Regions from separate parts of the Arthrobacter sp. 35/47 genome, predicted to be linked through region 3. Evidence: riboswitches for the same ligand, from Rfam matches in the RefSeq annotation. Region 3 holds a riboswitch; each other region holds the start of a gene.

Region 1 (4,285 bases), on a different contig from region 3:
GTGTCTTCGAATCGCCCAGGTTGTTCGAGATGTCGATGATCTCAAGGGCGTCGAGGAGCGCGAAGGCGCGTTCCTTGCCCCTGTCCGCGGGCGCATCCAGTTCGAAGGTCACCACTGTTCCCCCGGCGGTCATCTGCGCGGCAGCAAGATCGAACTGCGGGTGCGATTCCAGTAGCGGGTACCGTACCCAGTTCACCGCCGGCTGCGCCTCAAGCCACCTGGCCAGCGTCAGCGCCGAGGAGGACGCGTGGTTCACCCGCAGCGACATGGTCTCCAGCCCCTTGAGCAGGGTCCACGCGTTGAAGGAGGACAGAGCCGGGCCGGTGTGCCGCATGAGCGTTTTGACCGGGCCCTCGATGAATTCCCGGCGCCCGAGGATCGCTCCGCCCAGCACCCTGCCCTGGCCGTCCATGTGCTTGGTTCCGGAATAGACGACGACGTCGGCGCCCAGATCGGTGCACCGCTGCAGCAGCGGCGTGGCGAAGACATTGTCGACCACAACCTGCGCACCGGCCGCGTGGCCCAGTTCCACGACCGCGCGGATGTCCACGATCTCCTGCATCGGGTTGGACGGTGACTCGAAGAACACAGCCGTGGTGGGGACGCTGAGCGCCTCCTCCCACTGCGCAAGGTCCCAGCCGTCCACAAAGACCGTCTCCACACCCCAGCGCGGCAGGATTTCGTTGAGGATCACAAAGCAGGAACCGAACAGGCTCCGGGATGCGACCACCCGGTCGCCGGCGGCCAGAAGTGCACCCAACGCGGTAAAGACTGCGGACATGCCGCTCGCGGTGGCGAAGCAGGCTTCAGCCCCTTCCAGCAGCCGCAGGCGCTCCTGGAACATGGCGACCGTTGGGTTGCCGTACCGGGAGTAGACAAACCGGTCGACGTCCCCGGTGAACGCGGCCTCCGCCGCCGCCGCGGAGGAATAGACAAAACCCGAGTTCAGAAAGAGAGCCTCGGAGGTTTCCTCGAAGTTCGACCGCACCAGCCCGCCGCGAACCGCGAGCGTGTCCGGAGACCAGCCGGCGACGTCGTCGTCCGGCCGTTGAATGCGGGGGTACCCCCCGTTGCCGGCGATGGGTTCGCGGCCGGTTGCCGGGGAGAACGACGACGGCGTCGGCTCACTCACCGGCGTGGCCGTGGCTGTCCGTCGGCTGGTCAGAGCCGCGCCCGGCGGTACCTGGGTTCGCTTCAGAAGCGCTGGTTTCTGGGCCCGTGGCGGTTCCTGGGTGCACTGCGGTTTCTGAGTGCACTGCGGTTTCTGCGTGCACAGCGGTGGCGAGGCCGCTGGAGCGCCAGCCGCCGTCGGCTTCGAAACCGTGCAGCACGTTGAACGCGGTGTGGCCGGCAGCCGCGGCGCTCTGTGCGGCAGCAACCGAACGGACGCCGGAGCGGCACAGGAACAGCAGTTCCCTGCCCTTGAGGCCGTTCAACTGGTTGAGGAAGGAGACGTTGCGGGAGCCGTCGGAACGGTTCCATTCGAGGAAGAGCGGCACCGTGCCGGCGTCGGTGAGGTCGGGGACACCGACGCTGCGCCACTCTTCCACCGTGCGGACGTCCACGAGGACGGCGCCCTTGCTCACTCGCTCCACCGCTTCGCGGGGTGTGATGTTGCCGGCGTAGCCCTCAGCAGGCTGGGAATGGGGAATGGAATGCTGTGACACTGTGTCTCCTCACGCTGTGCACGCTGGTGATCGTGGATCCTGATCGGTGTGCCGAGTAGTCACCTGAGGCACCCCGCCGTGAAAGAGGGTTGCCGGCCAGCAAGTCAGGGCTTGGCGCTGGCGCTCGTTACTCCGGACTGAAACGTAGCACCGGCGGCGGCCCGGTTGCCACGCCGGGCCGTAACCTGCGGTAACGCCTGAAGCTGGTAACGCCTGGTCCTCCCGGAAGTGCCTGGGACGAAGTGCCTAGGACACTGAGTCGACGAGCGCACCCAGCTCGGCCGTAAGCTCCGGGGAGACAGTCACGGGCTTGCCGTCGATCGACTCCACCTCGGCGAGCAAACGGACGCTCGAAATCAGCCAGACGCCGTCGGAGGCGAAGAGATCCGGGGGCACCAGCGGTCCATAGCCGAGTTCCCAGCCGGCGCTGCGGGCAGCAGCAAACAGTGCGCCCTGCGAGGTGCCGGGCAGAATCCCGCTTTCCAGCTGCGGCGTGATGAGGTGCTTGACGCCGTTGCGGACGCGGGCAATCAGGACGGTCGACGTAGGGCCCTCCAGCACCTTCCCATCGGATGAGGTGAAGATGACGTCGTCCGCCCCGTGGGACCGCGCATGGCGCAGGGCTGCCATGTTCACGGCGTAGGAGAGGGTTTTTGCGCCCATCAGCAGCCACGGCGCGCGCTGTCCCACCGTACTGTCGTAGCCGCGGTCAAGCAGGAGCACGGCCAGGCGCCGCCCACGCAGGCCCTCGGGCACGGGAGAGACCAGCACCCAGGCGGTCGCGCCCGCTCCCTCTTCCCCGCGGGTGGCCACGAGCTTGACCACCAGGTCGCCGTCGTCGTCGGTTTCCGTCAGCGCGGTGGCGATGGCACGTTCCCAGACGTCCGACGCCGGGACGTCCAGTTCCATCGCTTCGGCGGACGTCGCCAGCCGGGCCAGGTGCGCCTGGAGCTTCCGGGGTGTGCCGCGGACGGCGAGCATGGTCTCGAAAATCCCGTCTCCGCGCGTGACGCCCGTGTCCGTGACCTTGAGCTGGGGCTGGGACGCATCAGCGATCCGTCCGGCGGGGTAGGCGGGATCCAGGAACACCAGAACAGTCATGCGCCCAAGCCTAGCGACCGAGGGCCCCGCGGTGAGCGAAGCGAGGCGTGGGAGGGCGGGGTTGGGACGTCAGTCCGGGAACGCCGTTCCGAGGGCCGACAGCACGCCGAAAGCCTTTGTCCGCACCTCCTCCCACTCGTCAGCGGGATCGGAATCGGCGGTGATCGCACCGCCCACGCCGAGCGTGAGGAGGGTGCCGCCGTCGTCGTCCTCCAGTACGAGGGTGCGGATGACGACGGCGAGGTCCGCCGCCCCGTCGAGCGAAAAGTAGCCGGCCGCGCCGGAATAGATGCCGCGGGGCGCCCCCTCGAGCCGGTCGAGGATCGCCATGGTGCTGATTTTCGGAGCGCCGGTCATCGAACCGGCAGGGAACGCGGCGGCAATGGCCTCGGCACGGGAGGACCCGGGGCGTAGCCGGGCGTCGATGGTACTCACCATCTGATGGACGGTCGCGTACGTTTCGATGTCACACAGGCGGCTCACCGTCACGGTGCCGGGTACCGCCAGATGGGAGAGGTCGTTGCGCAGGAGATCCACGATCATGATGTTCTCCGCGCGGTCCTTGGTGCTGGTGCGCAGGTCTTCCTGCAGGGCGGCGTCCTCGCCGGGGTCCGGGGACCGGCGCCGGGTTCCCTTGATCGGTTCGGCGCGCATTCCGCCGGTCGAATCGAGCCGCAGGAACCGTTCCGGGGAGGTGCTCGCAACCGCAAGCCCTGGGAACGCGAGGAAGTGGGCAAAGGGCGCTGGATTGGACCGGCGGAGGGCGAGGTAGGCCTCGAGCGGCTCCAGCCCGGTGTCTTCGCGGGCCGTCAGCGCTGTGGTCAGGCAGACCTCGTAGGAATTGCCGTCCGCAATCTCGGCCGCTGCCGAACGGATGTTCCTCAGGTACTGCTCCCTCGTATCCCGAGCTATGAAGCGTGGGGCCGGCAGGGAAGCGGCCGGCGCAGCGGGACGGCCGCCGGACAGAATCACGGCGCGTGCACGGTCCAGCCAGGCATCGGCGTCATCGTCGCGGAAGCCGTCGCGCAGGGTAAGCAGGTAGGTGCGCTTCTCCCGGTGATCAAGGACAACGGCGCGGCCGGCGAAGAGCAGGGACGCATCCGGCACCGTGGAGGGCATCTCAGCGCGGCCGCCGGTTTCGCGCTTCAGTTCGTAGCCCAGGTAGCCGAGCCAGCCGAGGGCAAACGGCCCGGGATAGATATCGGGCGACCGGACGGCACGCCGGCCCCAGACCCCGTCAAGCCAGCGGAAGAACGGGCCGGCGATCCGCGCAGTAACCGGGCCACTGGTGACGAGGGTAGTCCCGCCGGAGTGCTGGGCAAGCTGCCCGTACCGGCCACCGTCATCGGCGAGGATGGAAAACCGGCTTCTGCCCTGGGTATCTTCGGCGGCGGAGCTGTCCAGCCAGGCGGCGGACCCCGAGCCGGCGTAGAGCTCGCGGAATACCGCTTCAGCGTCCGGTAAGGCGCGGAGCATCTCGACCTGAAGGGTGAGCCCCCGCCGCGCGGCCCGTTCCA
Region 2 (4,285 bases), on a different contig from region 3:
CGGCGTCGACGGCTACCTGGCTGCCGCCGCCGGTAAGGTCCATCACGGCGGCAGGGATGTCAGCGCCGTCGGCCATGAGGGTATGTTCCGCGCCAAGCCTCGACGCGACCTCGAGGGCCTCCCTGTTCCGGTCCACCGCGATCACCCGGGCACCCAGCGCGCGGGCAATCATCACCGCGCTCAGTCCTACCCCGCCGGCTCCGACGACGGTCACCCACTCGTCCCTCGTGACCCGGGCGCGGCCCACCAATGCGCGGTACGCCGTGGCAAAGCGGCAGCCGAGGCTCGCCGCTGTCGCGAAATCCACCCGCTCCGGGATCGCCACCAGATTGGTGTCCGCAGCGTGCAGGGCAACGTACTCAGCGAACGAGCCCCAGTGCGTGAAGCCCGGCTGCTCCTGATCGGGGCACACTTGCGCGTTCCCCGACAGGCACCAGTCACACCGGCCGCAGCCGCAGACAAAGGGGACAGTTACGCGGTCACCCTCCCGCCAGGAAACGACGCCGGCACCCACCTCCGTGATGACGCCGGCAAGTTCGTGGCCGGGCACGTGCGGGAAAGTGATGTTCTCGTGGCCTGCCCAGGCGTGCCAGTCACTGCGGCACAGTCCGGTGGCCAGAACCTTGACGACGACGCCGCCCGGGGGTGCCGTGGGCGTTGGTACCTCGCGGACTCCGGGCGTTCCCTGGACCTGATCGAAAACTACTGCGCGCATTGCTGGAGTCTAATCCGCCGCAGCGCGACGGGGACGTACGCAGGACGTACTCCGGAACGAACCACGAGGTGTGCGGCAGCGAGCCGAAGGCACCGCAGCGGCCCTCTTAATTGGAATGTGATTGCCTTGGCGAAGATTGCATTGCTTCCGGTTTTCGGTAAGCTTCAAATTCCTTGAAGGCGGCTTGTGTCAGTGGAGGAGTTGTAATGAATAGCAAATTCAGGTTGACGCCGGGCACCCCCATGCCAGAGGATCTGGAGGCATTGGAGGACGAGGCCTTGCACGTTGTGCACAGCAGGTTGAGGCGCCAGATGGACGCGGAATACTCCAACGGATGGTTCTCGTGGGAGACAGAAGTGCGCCTTGACGAGGTGAAGGCCGAGCTGGATCGCCGCGAGAACGGTGGGCTTTTCCGCTCGGCTGGAGTGCGCTACCAGGCCTCCTGACAGCGGGGTAACCGCGCACTCAGTGAATAGCTGAAAGCCTCTTCATCTCGGTCACCCCCGACAGCAGCCCTGGACAAATAGCGGTGCCGCTTATACGCGGCAGTAGGGATGATTATGGATTTAGCCCAATGGCCAACCAATCGGTTACTGAATACCGCCGCCCGATTAACTGAAAACACCTCGACCGATCTCTTCCGGAGCCTGGATATCACGCCCGCAGGTATGGCGGTCCTTCGCGTCCTGTCCCAGGGGTTGGCGGCGAGCCGGTCCGAGATCGGACAGAAGCTTCGGGTGCGGCCGGAGACGCTGGCGAAGCTGATCGAGCGCCTTGAGCACAGCGGCCTGATAGTGCAGAGCGGTAGGGCGCGTGACCAGGGGAGCGTTCAATTGCGAATCACCCAGGAGGGGCGGAAGCTGCTGGACCGCGCTGACGCGATCGAAGAGGAGCAGGAGCGCACTCTTGGTTCAGATGAACAGCTTCGCGCTGAACTCATCAGTCGCATAAGGGCGCTCGGCCTCGACACCGAGGCCGACCAGAAACGCACGCCCTTGAAGCTAGTGCCGAAGATCAGCACCCAGGAAGACGGCTCCCGGTCGTCGGCGACGGGCTGAGCCCACGTACTTCTTCGGCGGATATGACCCTGAACGGTCCAGAACTGCGCGATAACGGCCAACGCTTGGTTGCCGCCCCGTCGTAACCTGACGTCGTCGTGGTTTGGCCGGGCGTACCGCCTGGGATAAATTTGGGCCCAATCATGAGCTCCAGCCACAAGCCCTGGCCGGCTGGACAGCAACCCTCTATGTCGTAGCGGGGTGCTCCAGGTGATGATTAGGCCGCATGGAGGACCCCGTGCCGGCAAGTACGGCGTCTCCACGTGGAACGCCCTGTGAGGTACAGGAGTAGTTCGTGACCGATTCCCTTCACGCGCCAGTGCATGGCTTGACCGCTGACGCCGCATGGCTGAAAAGTGTACGAGCCACAGGAGTCTGGGAAGGCTCCATGATTACGCGGATCGAATCACGCGGCTTTATCTTCCGCACGGATGAGCCGGTTCCGATCGGCGGTACCGATGCGTCTCCCACACCCATGCAATACGTGGTTGGTGCTGTGAATGGTTGCGTCACAGTGGTGATCGAAACCGTAGCCAATGAGCAAGGGTTCGCTGTCGAATCCGTCGAAACCTTCTCCCATGCGCACCAGGATGTACGTGGGTTCCAAGGAACCGCGGACGTCTCGCCCCATTTCAAGGACTTCACCCTCACAGTCAACCTCCAGGCCGCAATTCCCGAGGATCGGCTGGAAGCGTTCACGAGCCAGGTGGAAAAGCGTTGCCCGGCCATCAACCTGCTCCGGGACGCCGGAGTCGCTTTCACCGTCGAGTGGAACATTGGCGCGCACGGGACGGCGAAGTGACGGCCGCAGGGGCCTGGACCCTGGGGCTCGCCTTCGTTTATACGGTGGCGCTTGCCCTGGCCAGCAGAACCGCGCACAAACGGGCCGACCGCGGGGAAGGGTTTTTCGTCGGAAGCAGGACGTTCGGCCCCTGGACTGTCGCATTCTGCATCACGGGACTGTTTTCGGGGTCCTCTTACATCGCCATTCTCGAACTCAGTTACCGGACCGGCATTTCAGCGATATGGTACGGCGTAGCCGAAACAGTACAGGTGCTGCTGATCGCGCTCATCCTGGTAAAGCCCTTGCGCAAGCGGTTGGTGGTCACCGTCACCGGAATGATTGGGGAGCGTTTTGGCCGCACGGCCCAGGCCATCGCCGGAACCATCACGGCGTTCACCTTTCCCATGTGGTCGGTGGCAACGGCCATAGCTTTCGCTTCCGCCCTGCATGCGTTCACGGCGCTGTCCATCGAGACTTCCATCGTGGTGACGGCACTGCTTCTCCTGATCTTCCTGTCCGCAGGCGGCATGCGGGCGGTGGCGCTGACCCAGAAAGCCAACTGCATGGTTTTTGTCGCCATGCTGGCCGTGGGGCTAGCCGCATTCTTCATCAATCCAGGCTTTGATGGTCTGGGCCGGCTTGCTGGGGAGCGGCCGGAAATGTTCCAGCTGGGCAACGCCGGATTGACCCTCATCGTTGCCTGGTTCGGCACTTTCATAGTCAATGTCCTCCTTGCCCAGGCTGCGTTCCAGATGACCATGTCCTGCCGCACGCCTGAAGACGGCCGCCGGGGCATGCTGTATGCGGCTGGACTCGGAATACCCTTCATCCTCATTGGCACGCTGCTCGGCGTGGCGGCAGCAGTAATAGTGCCCGCCCAGGACCTTGGTCTCGTGGCAGTTCCCCTCTATATAGCCGAGGTACTACCGGCTCCGCTTGCCGGTGTCTTCTTTCTCGGCGTGTGGGCGTGCGCACTCGGATGGGCAGCTCCATGCCAGTTCTCCGGAGCCACCAGCCTCGGGCGTGACGTGGGGCGGGCCCTCAGGCCGCAAGCCACCGAGGACGACCTCGTGCGGTATACCCGCTGGGCACTGGTCCTGTTGACCGTCCTGATGATCATTTTCGCGTTCCTGCGCTCTGAGGAATCTGCATGGTGGAACGTGCTGGCGTGGACTCTACGAAATGGGGCAACGCTTGCACCCGTGCTCGCGGTGCTGTTCTGGCCGCTGGCAACTCGGGGCGCGGCCTATGCGGCAATGCTTGTCGGCTTCACCACCGGTCTGTCGTGGTACCACTTCAGCGATTGGTCGCCGTCGAGCTTTCTCTACGGGATACACCCCGTATGGGTAGGCATGTCCGCCAATGTGCTCACACTGGTGATTCTGACACTGCTCACCGCGCAGTGGCAGCGGACCCGCAGCCGCAAACGGGAACTTCAGGGGTACGCCGCGCTGGCAACAGGCACAGCTCTCGCCATTGTTGCCGCTGGCTTCTGGAATGTGATGCATCCGTTGGGCTTCACCGGGCTGGCCATCTTCTGTGTCACCACAGCCGGTGCAGCCGCAGCGTTCCTTCTGGCTGTACCGGCGAGCGGGCAAGGGGCCTTGGAAGCGTCGGTTCTCCGCGGTCAGGACGAGCGCGTGGCTTCACTGGACTGACCCCGCCAACCCGCCCGTGATATCAGGCAGTGCGCCTGGTGGGCGCGACGACGCGGATGACGGCGGAATC
Region 3 (4,285 bases):
CTGTCTGGATACCGCACCCGGACAGCATGGACAGGCAGATGAGGTAAACCGGAACCCAAAATTTCGGCATGCCTAAATCTAACCCATACCGCACCGGGATTCCAGCGACGCCCTCGACACAGCGTGCCGTGGCGTGCATGGTTGGATCTGGGAACGATCAACAGGAGGATTTACCATGAGCGAGAACCCCCAGGCCGAGGAAGAGCCGCGCGAGCACTCGGAACAGCCTGCCGAAGGTGACAGGTCGCAGGATCCCTCGGATACCGGGACGCACTCCCAGGATCCGGCCGAGGGCTCCGACGTGGACGCAGGGTCCTCCGGACGTTCCTCGTCCGGATAGTCAGGCTCCGGCTGTAGTCAGACTCCCGATCTGAATCGGCTTCGGGCAGGAAAAGCGGAAGGTCAGACGCCCGCCGGGCACTCACCACCGGCTCTGACGGCACGCCATGAATAGGTGAGATAGGGCAGCTGGAGAATCGCGTCCTCCGCGTGTCCGAGGTGGTCGTGGAGATACCAGGACAGGTTTGCCTCCACCCTGGCGCGTACGCGGGCGGAAGCGTTCTGGTAGTAGCTTCGAGAACGGGCGAGCTCAATGACATCTCCGACCGGAAGGGTCTGTGTCCAGGCGACTACCGAGGACTCCGGCGTCGAAAAGAAGGGACCGAACTCCGGGCGGTAGGACGGCCGGAAGACGTCCCCGGCGTGCATGATGCGTGACAACCGGTGCACCCACGGCACGCCCACGTCCAGCTGGTTCCAGATCAGACCGAAAACACCGTCGGGTCGGAGAATACGCGCAGCTTCAGCGCTCGCCGATACCGGGTCACACCAGTGCCATGCCTGGGCGATGGTGACCACATCGACGCTCGAGGTGCCCAGCCGGGATGCCTCAGCCGTACCCTGCACCCGCCGCACCTGCGGAAGATGGTGTCCGAGCACCGACAGCATGTCCTCCGACGGGTCCACGGCCGTTACCTCGGGGCAGCGGCGGACAAGTTCGCGGGTGAATTTACCGGTGCCCGCGCCGATGTCGGCCGCGCGCTGCGCGCCCGCCGGCACCAGCCACTCCACGCTTTCCGCCGGGTACCCCGGGCGGACCCGCTCGTAGCGCTCGCTCTCCTGCAGGTAGCCCCGCGCCAACTCACGACGGCGGTGCTCTGCGAGGCGGGGACCCCCGGGACCCATGGCACAACTCCTGGCCGGACTAATAGGAACCCGTCAATTAAATCATCCGTTTTCCCACAGCAGCGCCGCCGGCAGCACTGACGGCCGGCCGGGGGCAGTCAGTCGGTGACGCACGGAGCGGCCCCCGCGGTGCCCGGGGTGGGTGGCGCCCATTCCGGAAAGGAACGGGTCTCGACGGCGGGCACCCAGCGCCCTGCGTCCACCACATAATCGGTTCCCAGACCGTTCCGGAGAAGGGAGGTGAGGCCGGTCAGCAGCCGGCCGACGTCGTCCTGGCGCGAGCCGAGACCAAAACTCGCCCGCAACGATCCGGAGGGCAGTCCCAGGCGCTTCAACAGAGGATGGGCGCAGAACTTCCCGTCTCTGAGTCCCACGCCATGCTCGGCGGACAGATACGCAGCGACGAGGCCGGCGTCGTAACCGTGGACCGAAAAGTTCACCACACCGATCGCGTCGGTGCTGTCCGTGAAGATGCGGTGGACGGTGACACCTGGAAGCGCCGCGAGCCCCTCGACGAGGGAGGTGCGCAGTAGTGATTCGTGCTCCAGCCAGTCCTTTGCGTCCAAAGCAGCAAGAACTTCCGTCGCATGCGCCAGCGCTGCGGCACCCAGGACGTTCGGCGAGCCGCCCTCATGGCGTGCCGGACCGGTGGCCCAGGACACCGAATCAACCTTCACCGTCTTCACCGCGCCGCCGCCTGCGAGATGCGGGGTGCCCGCGTCGAGCCAGTCCGGCCTTCCCACCAGTACGCCCGCGCCGAACGGCGCATACAGCTTGTGCCCGGAGAAGGCGACGTAGTCAATGCCGTCCCGCACGAGGTCAAGCCGCCGGTGCGGCGCCAGCTGGGCGGCGTCGACGACGATCCGTGCACCGTGGGCGTGGGCGGCGGAGGCGAACCGTGCGATCGGCAGCACCTCGCCTGTCACATTCGAGGCACCGGTGACCGCGAGCAGGCTGATCCCCCCGGAGGCGAGTTCCTCCTCCACGGCGGCAAGGGTGGCCTCGACGGTGTCTGCTGCGACGAGCCCGCGGTGGGGGCGGTCAAGCCAGGGCAGCAGGTTGGCGTGGTGCTCCAGGTCGAGGTAGAGCACCTCGCCGTCCTCCGGCAGGCAGCCCGCCAGGAGGTTGAGGGAATCGGTGGTGTTGCGGGTGAAGATGACCGCGTCATCCTCCCTGCCCCCGACGAAGGCCCGGACAATCCGCCGCGCGTTCTCATACAGGGAAGTCGAGATCTGTGACGCATACCCAGCACCGCGGTGGACGCTTGCGTAGTAGGGCAGGACGCTCTGCAGATAATCGCTGACCTGTGCCAGCGCCGGCGTCGATGCTGCATAGTCCAGATTCACGTACCGTACCGGCGTGCCGTCGATCAGCGGCGACTGCAGGTCGGCGCCAAGAACGTCCGCCAACGGCGATTCGGAAAGGTCCTGAATGGTTTCCAGGATGGCATTGCTCACGGATGTAACCCCACAGTGGTCTCAAGGGACCTGCAAAGGGAGGTCCCGCGCTTGCCGAACCACATTCTGATCCGGCCTGGTCGTCACCCGGGGCACCCCACCGCGGAAGGAGGGTTGCCGGCCAGCAAACCGGGGTTTAACGCTGGCACTCGTGACCTAGGAATCCAGAATAGGACAGACCGGAGGCATCCGCGCGCTTTGTTACGCGGCCGGCTCAGGCGCCGGCACCCTCCTGGAGCAGGTCATCCAGTGAGGGGTTGAGCGTCTTCAGCACATCGCTGTGCAGGATGCTGTTGGTGGCGAGCGCGTTTCCGCCGAACGGTCCGTCGGCACCTTCAAGCGAGGTGAACCGGCCGCCGGCTTCGGTGACGATGGGGACCAGCGCTGCCATGTCATACAGATTGAGTTCCGGCTCGCAGGCGATGTCCACGGCTCCCTCGGCCACCAGGCAGTAGGACCAGAAGTCGCCGTATGCCCGCGTGCGCCAGACTGACTCGGTCAGCGACATGAACTCGTCGAGATTTCCGCGCTGCTTCCACCCTGAGAGGCTCGAGTAGGAGAGGGAGGCGTCTTCCAGGCGGGACACGCTCGAGACCCGCAGCCGGGTTGCCGCGGCCAGCGACTTGCCCATGAACGCACCCGTGCCGGTCGCCGCCCACCAGCGCTTGCCGAGAGCGGGAGCACTGACCACCCCGACGACGGGGCGCCCCTCATCGACCAGCGCAATGAGTGTCGCCCACACGGGAACGCCTCGGACAAAGTTCTTGGTGCCGTCAATCGGATCAATGATCCAGCGGCGGGAGCCCGCACCGCTGCTGCCGAACTCCTCGCCTAGCACCGCGTCCCTGGGACGGGCGCGGGAGAGCTGTCCGCGGATGGCCTCTTCGGCTGACTTGTCCGCGTCCGTGACCGGTGTGAAGTCCGGCTTGGTCTCAACCGCCAGATCCAGTGCCTTGAACCTGGACATGGTCTGGTCGTCCACGGAGTCGGCCATCACATGGGCAAGGCGCAGGTCATCGTTGTAGCTCTGGAGGTTCATACTCTTCAACCTATATCCTCTGCACGCGCGGGTGCGGGAGGCCCGGGCCGAACGTGCCCAATGTATGCGTGGTGCCCTCCGGCGGCGGGCACGGTTAACGCAGGAAAGGGACACCGGCCGTCAGCCGGTGTCCCTTTCCTTGAAAACTAAGAGTTAGAGAACGGAGATGTTCTCAGCCTGGGGACCCTTGGGTCCCTGGGTGGTCTCGAAGCTGACCTTCTGGTTCTCCTCGAGCGAGCGGAAGCCGCCGGAGTTGATTGCGGAGAAGTGAGCGAAGACGTCAGCGCCGCCGTCATCAGGAGCGATGAATCCAAAGCCCTTTTCAGCGTTAAACCACTTGACTGTACCTGTTGCCATTTTATTCATTCCTTGAGTGTAGGATCCCCCCGTACTTCGGGGTTCCCGTCGCGGTGTTCATCTCGCCTGCAAAAAAAGCTTTCGAACTCCGTAGAGAAATCAAGGCTAAATATTCGTGCGCAACACAACAACTGGATTCAGTCTAGCAGGCTGCGGGCCGGTACGGGTGCACCGGCTACTGCTGTCCCAATTCCTTCGACCCCTGCGGCGTTTCGATGCCTGCGCCAAGGAGCCGTCGCAGGGAGGA

Evidence for each region. A riboswitch is a leader RNA that binds a small molecule or an ion and turns the genes downstream of it on or off. The one in region 3 is predicted to bind S-adenosylmethionine.
Region 1: it holds a riboswitch for S-adenosylmethionine, as region 3 does, so the genes downstream of both, X803_RS20935 (rhodanese-like domain-containing protein) here and X803_RS0115985 (aminotransferase class V-fold PLP-dependent enzyme) in region 3, are expected to answer to the same signal.
Region 2: it holds a riboswitch for S-adenosylmethionine, as region 3 does, so the genes downstream of both, X803_RS0105820 (OsmC family protein) here and X803_RS0115985 (aminotransferase class V-fold PLP-dependent enzyme) in region 3, are expected to answer to the same signal.

What each region holds. Positions count from the first base shown of each region.
Region 1 is NZ_KI914586.1:103,114-107,398, forward strand. Features, by position in the region: gene X803_RS0104390 (O-succinylhomoserine sulfhydrylase) at 1-1,054, opposite strand, end outside; gene X803_RS20935 (rhodanese-like domain-containing protein) at 1,125-1,667, opposite strand; SAM riboswitch class IV at 1,674-1,799, opposite strand; gene X803_RS0104400 (aminodeoxychorismate lyase) at 1,914-2,768, opposite strand; gene pabB (aminodeoxychorismate synthase component I) at 2,838-4,285, opposite strand, start outside.
Region 2 is NZ_KI914589.1:62,686-66,970, forward strand. Features, by position in the region: gene X803_RS0105805 (zinc-dependent alcohol dehydrogenase family protein) at 1-715, opposite strand, end outside; gene X803_RS18105 (hypothetical protein) at 922-1,161, shown strand; gene X803_RS0105815 (MarR family winged helix-turn-helix transcriptional regulator) at 1,276-1,773, shown strand; SAM riboswitch class IV at 1,913-2,030, shown strand; gene X803_RS0105820 (OsmC family protein) at 2,162-2,575, shown strand; gene X803_RS0105825 (sodium:solute symporter family protein) at 2,542-4,215, shown strand; gene X803_RS0105830 (NAD(P)-dependent oxidoreductase) at 4,238-4,285, opposite strand, start outside.
Region 3 is NZ_KI914619.1:104,283-108,567, reverse strand. Features, by position in the region: gene X803_RS0116000 (metal ABC transporter substrate-binding protein) at 1-70, opposite strand, end outside; gene X803_RS22435 (hypothetical protein) at 176-340, shown strand; gene X803_RS0115990 (class I SAM-dependent methyltransferase) at 403-1,185, opposite strand; gene X803_RS0115985 (aminotransferase class V-fold PLP-dependent enzyme) at 1,284-2,642, opposite strand; SAM riboswitch class IV at 2,685-2,799, opposite strand; gene hisN (histidinol-phosphatase) at 2,857-3,681, opposite strand; gene X803_RS0115970 (cold-shock protein) at 3,835-4,038, opposite strand; gene rsgA (ribosome small subunit-dependent GTPase A) at 4,214-4,285, opposite strand, start outside.